DNA from 2 places in the Amycolatopsis sp. CA-211722 genome. Region 2 is predicted to be linked to the other one. Evidence: riboswitches for the same ligand, from Rfam matches in the RefSeq annotation. Region 2 holds a riboswitch; the other holds the start of a gene.

Region 1 (3,404 bases), 2.6 Mb from region 2:
GGCGCTGGCGCTGCGGGTGGGGGTGCCCATCCACGCCGTCGACGCGGTGCTGGAGGAGGCGGGCCTCATCATCCCCGACGAGCAGGAGGACGAGGTCGAGAAGTTCCGCGAGTTCCTCGACTCGGTCTCGCCGGAGGACTTCCGCGGCGCGGACACCTGATTCCGAAAACTTGATCGAAGGGGCGGCACCCGATGGTGCCGCCCCTTCTTCGTACGCGTTCGGTCCTCTGGACGCGGATCAGGCGGCGGTCGCCTTGACGAACAGGTCGGCCAGTTCTCGCCCGTACCGCTCCAGGTCCAGCTTCGGATCCGCCGCGAACTTCGCCGCGACGCCGTCGATGGCCTGCGCGATCGACAGCGCCATCACGTCCGCCGCGAAGCCGCCGAAAGCGCCTTCCTGCTGGCCCTGGCGCAGCTGGCGTTCGAGCCGCCCGGTCCGGAACTCCTCGACCAGCGGCGCCGACATGAACCAGCCCTCGGCGTCCGAGCCGCTCGAACCCATCTCGACCATGACCCGCACCAGCTCCGGGTGCGAGCCCAGGAACGCGATCTCGGATTCGATGTAGCCGCGCAGCAGCCCGGCCCGGTCGGTCGTGCCCTGGATCCGCTCCTCCAGGAACTTGTCCTTCATCCCGGTCGCGGTGGTGACCACGGCCTGCATCAGGCCGGCCTTGTTGGTGAAGTGGTAGGAGATGATCCGGGTGCTGGACAGCCCGGCCCGCTCCTTGATCTTCGCGAACGACGTCTTGTGGTAGCCGAAGTCGGCGATCGTCGCGATCGCGGCCCCGACGATCTGGGCCCGCCGGGCCGCCTCGGTGACCGACAGCCCCAGCTCCGCCTGAACCTCTTGCAGGGCACTCTGGGTGGAGGGATTTACTTGCATGAGTAAAAATTAACACGTCTGAGTAAATCCGGCAACCCTGCGGCCGAACGGGGGACTGTCCTCGACAAGCCTCAAGAAGAGCTTGAGGCCGACCGCGCGTCGCGTTGACCGGTTTGCCGGACGCGCTTACCGTCAATGGAGGTGAATCGCCAAGGTGTGATTCGGATGTCTGGGGCATTCGTCTTGACGAGGAACTCCGGTGCGGGCTCACGTGGGTCCGCGCGGCTTTGTTCGCCGGCCGCCAGGTCGGGCGAGGGGAGGCATGGCGTGGTCGAGGCTGGTAGCCCTCAAGAGCCGCTCGTTCCGGTCGCTGACGGCGAGCAGGGCGAGCTGTTCCCCGACTCTTCCCTCCCGGACGAACTCGTCGGTTACCGCGGCCCGGCCGCCTGCCAGATCGCCGGGATCACCTACCGGCAGCTCGACTACTGGGCCCGCACGAAGCTGGTCGCGCCGAGCATCCGCACGGCGCACGGCTCGGGTTCGCAGCGGCTCTACTCGTTCAAGGACATCCTCGTCCTGAAGGTGGTCAAGCGGCTGCTGGACACCGGCGTTTCCCTGCAGAACATCCGCGTCGCCGTCGACCACCTGCGCCTGCGCGGCGTCCGTGACCTCGCCAAGGTCACCCTGTTCTCCGACGGCACCACCGTCTACGAGTGCACCTCGCCCGAAGAGATCGTCGATTTACTCCAGGGCGGGCAGGGTGTCTTCGGCATCGCGGTCAGTGGCGCGATGCAGGAGATCAGCGGCACCATCCACGAGTTCCCGGCCGAGCGGGCCGACGGCGGCGTGATCGAAACGGTCACGCCGGACGAGCTCACGCAGCGCCGTAACGCGCGTCGCACCGGCTGATCATGAGGCCGCGGGAGCGGCAGGGTAGGCTCACTTCCGCGGTCGACGAATCCGCGCGGGAGAGACCGAGCCGATAACCGTTGAGCTCGGCGCCGAAGGAGCAAGTCCTCCCCGGAACCTCTCAGGCACCCTGGACCGCGCGGAAGAGACGCCTCTGGAAAGTGGTTCGCCAGGTCACAGCCTGGCGGCCCCGCCGACGGTGCAAGCCCGGCTCAACACTCGGGCGAAACTCTCAGGCGCCCCCACGGGGGTACGGACAGAGTGGGGAGGGCCAGGACAATCGTCCCGGCCCACCCCCGCGTCTTGGGAGGTCCCCGATGGAGCCCGTTTCACTGGCCGCTCTCGAATCCGGAACCCCCTTCGCCGACCGGCACATCGGTCCCGGCACCGAAGAGCTCGCGCGCATCCTCGACGTCGTCGGCGTCGCCTCCCTCGAAGAGCTCGCCGAGCGGGCCGTCCCCGCGTCGCTGCGGGAGTCCGCGACCCCGCCGGACCTGCCGCCGCCCGCCACCGAGACCGGCGCGCTCGCCGAACTCCGTGCGCTGGCCGCGCGCAACCGGCCGATGGTCCAGATGATCGGCCTCGGCTACCACGACACCGTGACCCCGCCGGTGATCCGCCGCAACGTGCTGGAGAGCCCGGCCTGGTACACCGCGTACACGCCGTATCAGCCGGAGATCTCGCAAGGCCGCCTCGAAGCGCTGCTCAACTTCCAGACCATGGTCGCCGACCTGACCGGGCTGCCGATCGCCAACGCGTCGATGCTGGACGAGGCGACAGCAGCGGCCGAGGCGATGACGCTGGTCCGCCGGGCGGGCAAGGCGAAATCGAGCCGGTTCGTGGTCGACGAGGACACCCTTCCGCAGACGATCGAGGTGCTGCGCACCCGTGCGGAACCGCTCGGCATCGAGCTGGTGACCGCCGACCTGTCCCAGGGCATCACCGGGCTCGGGCTCGGCGGCGACTTCTTCGGCGTGCTGCTGTCGTATCCGGGCGCGTCGGGGGTCGTCCGCGAATGGGACCACACCATCGCCGAGGTCAAGGCGCTCGGCGCCGCCGTGGTGATGGCCGCGGATCCGCTCGCGCTGACCCTGCTGCGGTCGCCCGGTGAACTCGGTGCCGACGTCGCGATCGGGTCGACGCAGCGGTTCGGGGTCCCGATGGGCTTCGGCGGACCGCACGCGGCGTACCTCGCCGTCCGGCAGGGGCTCGAACGGCAGCTGCCCGGACGGCTGGTCGGGGTGTCGAAGGACGCCGACGGCGCCCCCGCGTACCGGCTCGCGCTGCAGACCCGGGAACAGCACATCCGCCGCGAAAAGGCGACGAGCAACATCTGCACCGCCCAGGTGCTCCTGGCGGTCATCGCGTCCATGTACGCGGTGTACCACGGTCCCGAAGGGCTGCGGGCCATCGCGAACCGCGCGCACCGGATGGCCACGGTGCTCGCGGCGGGCCTCGCCGAAAGCGGTGTCGACGTCGTGCACTGCGAATTCTTCGACACGGTCACGGTTTCCGTCCCGGGCCGCGCGGCGGCGATCGTCGGCACGGCGCGGGAACTCGGGGTCAACCTGAGGCTCGTGGACTCCGATCACGTCGCCGTCGCCTGCGACGAGACGACCACCCGTGAGCATCTTTCCTTGGTGTGGAAGGCGTTCGGGGTCGCGGTGTCCGA
Region 2 (3,404 bases):
GTGCGGGATGCAGAAGGTCTTGTGCAGGTTCAGGTGCGAGACGTCGCCGCCGAACTCACCCGGCTTCGCGAGCCCGAGCAGCGCGTTGAGGTTCGCGCCGTCGACGTAGACCTGGCCGCCCGCGTCGTGGACGATCTTGGCCAGCTCGTCGATGCCGTTCTCGTACACGCCGTGCGTGGACGGGTACGTGACCATGATCGCGGACAGCGTGTCGCGGTTGGCCTCGACCTTGGCGCGGAGGTCTTCGAGGTCGACGTTGCCCTCGTCGGTGCACTTGACCACGACGACGCGCATCCCGGCCATCACCGCGGAGGCGGCGTTCGTGCCGTGCGCGGACGACGGGATCAGGCAGACCTCGCGTTCGGTCTGGCCGTTGGCGTGGTGGTACGCGCGGATCGCGAGCAGACCGGCGAGCTCGCCCTGGCTGCCGGCGTTCGGCTGCAGCGACACCTTGTCGTAGCCGGTGACCTCGGCCAGCCAGCCCGACAGCTGCTCGACCAGGGTGTGGTAGCCCTCGGCCTGGTCGGCGGGCGCGAACGGGTGGATGCCCGCGAACTCGCGCCAGCTGATCGGCTCCATCTCCGTGGTGGCGTTGAGCTTCATCGTGCAGGAGCCGAGCGGGATCATGCCGCGGTCGAGCGCGTAGTCGAGGTCCGAAAGGCTCCGCAGGTAGCGCAGCATCGCGGTCTCGGAGCGGTGCGAGTGGAAGACCTCGTGGGTGAGGTAGTCGCTCTCGCGCTTCAGGCCGCTGGGCAGGGCCTGGACGCTTTCGGTCTTGTTCTCGATGCCGAACGCGTTGAGCACCTTGGCGATGATCGCGGGCGTGGTGACCTCGTCGACCGCGATGCGGACGTGGTCGGCGTCGACCGGGCCGAGGTTGATCCCGTTCTCCCGCGCGACCGCGACGACCGCTTCGGCCTGGCCGGGCATGCGGGCGAGGACGGTGTCGAAGAAGCCCTCGTGGACGACCTCGACGCCACCCTCGCGCAGCGCTCCGGCAAGCCCGGCGGCGAGTTCGTGGACGCGGGTCGCGATGCGCTTGAGGCCGTCCGGACCGTGGTAGACCGCGTACATCGCGGCGAGCACGGCGGGCAGGACCTGCGCGGTACAGATGTTGGAGGTGGCCTTCTCGCGGCGGATGTGCTGCTCGCGGGTCTGCAGGGCGAGGCGGTACGCGGGGTTGCCGTCGGCGTCGACCGAAACGCCGACCAGGCGACCCGGCAGCGAGCGCTCGAGCCCGGCGCGGACGGCCATGAACCCGGCGTGCGGGCCGCCGTAGCCGAGCGGGACGCCGAAGCGCTGGGTGGAGCCGGCGGCGATGTCGGCGCCGAACTCACCCGGCGCGGTGATCAGCGTGAGGGCGAGCAGGTCGGCGGCGACGGTGTACAGCGCGCCGGCGGCCTTCGCGGTCTCGGAGATGGCGGAGTAGAAGCCCGCGCCGCGCAGCACGCCGGAAGCGCCCGGGTACTGGACGACGACGCCGAAGAACTCCTCCGGCAGGCCGGTGAGCAGGTCGCGGACCTCGACCTCGACGCCCATGGCCTCGGCGCGGGTGCGGACGACGGCGATGGTCTGCGGCAGGCACTCGGCGTCGAGGACGACCTTGTTCGACTTCGCCTTCGACGCGCGGCGCATCAGCATGACGGCCTCGGCGACGGCGGTGGACTCGTCGAGCAGGGAGGCGTTCGCGGTGGCGAGACCGGCCAGCTCGGAGACCATGGTCTGGAAGTTGAGGAGGGCTTCGAGACGGCCCTGCGAGATCTCCGGCTGATAGGGCGTGTACGCCGTGTACCAGGCCGGGTTCTCCAGCACGTTGCGGCGGATGACCGCCGGGGTGACCGTGTCGTGGAAGCCGAGGCCGATCATCTGCGTCATCGGCTTGTTGAGCGCGGCGAGCGCGCGAAGCTCGGCGATGGCGTCCTCTTCGGACGCGGCGGGGGGAAGCTCGAGATCGCGGGTGACCCGGATCGCGGACGGCACCGCGGCCTGCACCAGGGCATCGAGGCTGCCGTAGCCGACCTCGGCGAGCATCTTGGCCTGCTCGGACTCCGAGGGGCCGATGTGCCGGTCGTCGAAGGACGTACTGGTCAAGGGAGCTCCTTGGGTCAGGCGCCGGATAGACCGGTGCGCTGGGAACTCCCCCTCTGTCATGGCACCTGAGAGTTTCACCACCCGTGAACGGGATGGCTTTCACCTTGGGTGAGACGCACTTGCGCGCCTGCTTTCCAGAGTGGCCTCGCGTGAAGCGGTAGTGGGTACCTGAGAGATTCCGGGGAGTTTGCTCCTTCGGTGCCCCACCACGTTCATGGGGGCTCTCCCGCTCCAGCTCGACGGCCCTGTCTGAAGTTGTGCGCACACCGTACCTGGCGTGTTCGACGCACGTCTACTTCCAGCCGAGCACGTCACTTGCGTGCTTGGAGCCGTCACTCGCGTGATCAGAGCCGTAACTCGTGAGTTACGCCTTCAATCACGCGAGTCACGGCCCTGATCACGCGAGTTACGCGCTCTCCATCATCATCTCGGCGGTGATCGTGCCGCAGAGCTCGGCACAGCGCCTCATCATGTCGGCCGCGTCGGCGAGCTCGGCGTCGCCGGTCTTGGCGCACTCGTCGGCGCACAGGCGCATCATCTGGGAGGCGAGCCCGCACATCTTCGCGCACATGCGCATCATCTCGAGGTCGGCGACCATCGCGGAGCAGCGCATCATCATGTCGGCGCACATGCGGGACATGTCGGCGCAGGTCACCATCATCATCCCGAGTTTCGCGCCGCCCCGCTCCATGCAGCGCGTCATCATCTCCTCGCAGCGGACGTGGCACTCGTTGCACAGGTCGATGCAGTCACGCATGGCGGTGCTCATCTGCCGGGTCATGCTCGGGCCTCCTGGGTGGTCCTGGATGCTGGATTCGCACTCTCAGGACTACAGCGCAGGTCAGCGGGTCGCCATCCCAACCACCGGGACGAGTGACGTCCCGCGTGGCTCCGGTCCGACCGCATTTAGAGGACTAAACGCGGGCAGGGTCAGAGCGGTGTGACGTAGGCACCCGAGATGCCGCCGTCCACCAGGAACTGCGAAGCGGTGATGAACGAGGCGTCGTCGCTCGCCAGGAACGCGACCGCGCCCGCGATCTCCTCCGGCTCCGCGAACCGACCGACCGGCACGTGCACCAGCCGCCGGGCCGCCCGCTCGGGGTCCTTCGCGAACAGTTCCTTCAGCAGCGGCGTGTTCACCGGCCCCGGGCACAGCGCGTTCACCCGGATGTTCTCCCGCGCGAACTGCACGCCCAGCTCCCGGCTCATCGCCAGCACCCCGCCCTTGGACGCGGTGTAGGAGATCTGCGACGTCGCCGCGCCCATCACGGCGACGAACGACGCCGTGTTGATGATCGAGCCCTTCCCCTGCC

What was found. Region 2 has a riboswitch for glycine ahead of gcvP (aminomethyl-transferring glycine dehydrogenase). Riboswitches for the same ligand answer to the same signal wherever they lie in the genome.
Region 1: it holds a riboswitch for glycine, as region 2 does, so the genes downstream of both, gcvP (aminomethyl-transferring glycine dehydrogenase) here and gcvP (aminomethyl-transferring glycine dehydrogenase) in region 2, are expected to answer to the same signal.

Annotation. Positions count from the first base shown of each region.
Region 1 covers NZ_CP184752.1:6,438,609-6,442,012, forward strand. Annotated here, with positions in the region: gene ACOCEP_RS30355 (bifunctional nuclease family protein) at 1-160, shown strand, start outside; gene ACOCEP_RS30360 (TetR/AcrR family transcriptional regulator) at 239-883, opposite strand; gene ACOCEP_RS30365 (MerR family transcriptional regulator) at 1,151-1,732, shown strand; glycine riboswitch at 1,779-1,880, shown strand; gene gcvP (aminomethyl-transferring glycine dehydrogenase) at 2,050-3,404, shown strand, end outside.
Region 2 covers NZ_CP184752.1:302,869-306,272, forward strand. Annotated here, with positions in the region: gene gcvP (aminomethyl-transferring glycine dehydrogenase) at 1-2,091, opposite strand, end outside; glycine riboswitch at 2,237-2,330, opposite strand; gene ACOCEP_RS01430 (four-helix bundle copper-binding protein) at 2,498-2,872, opposite strand; gene ACOCEP_RS01435 (3-oxoacyl-ACP reductase) at 3,022-3,404, opposite strand, start outside.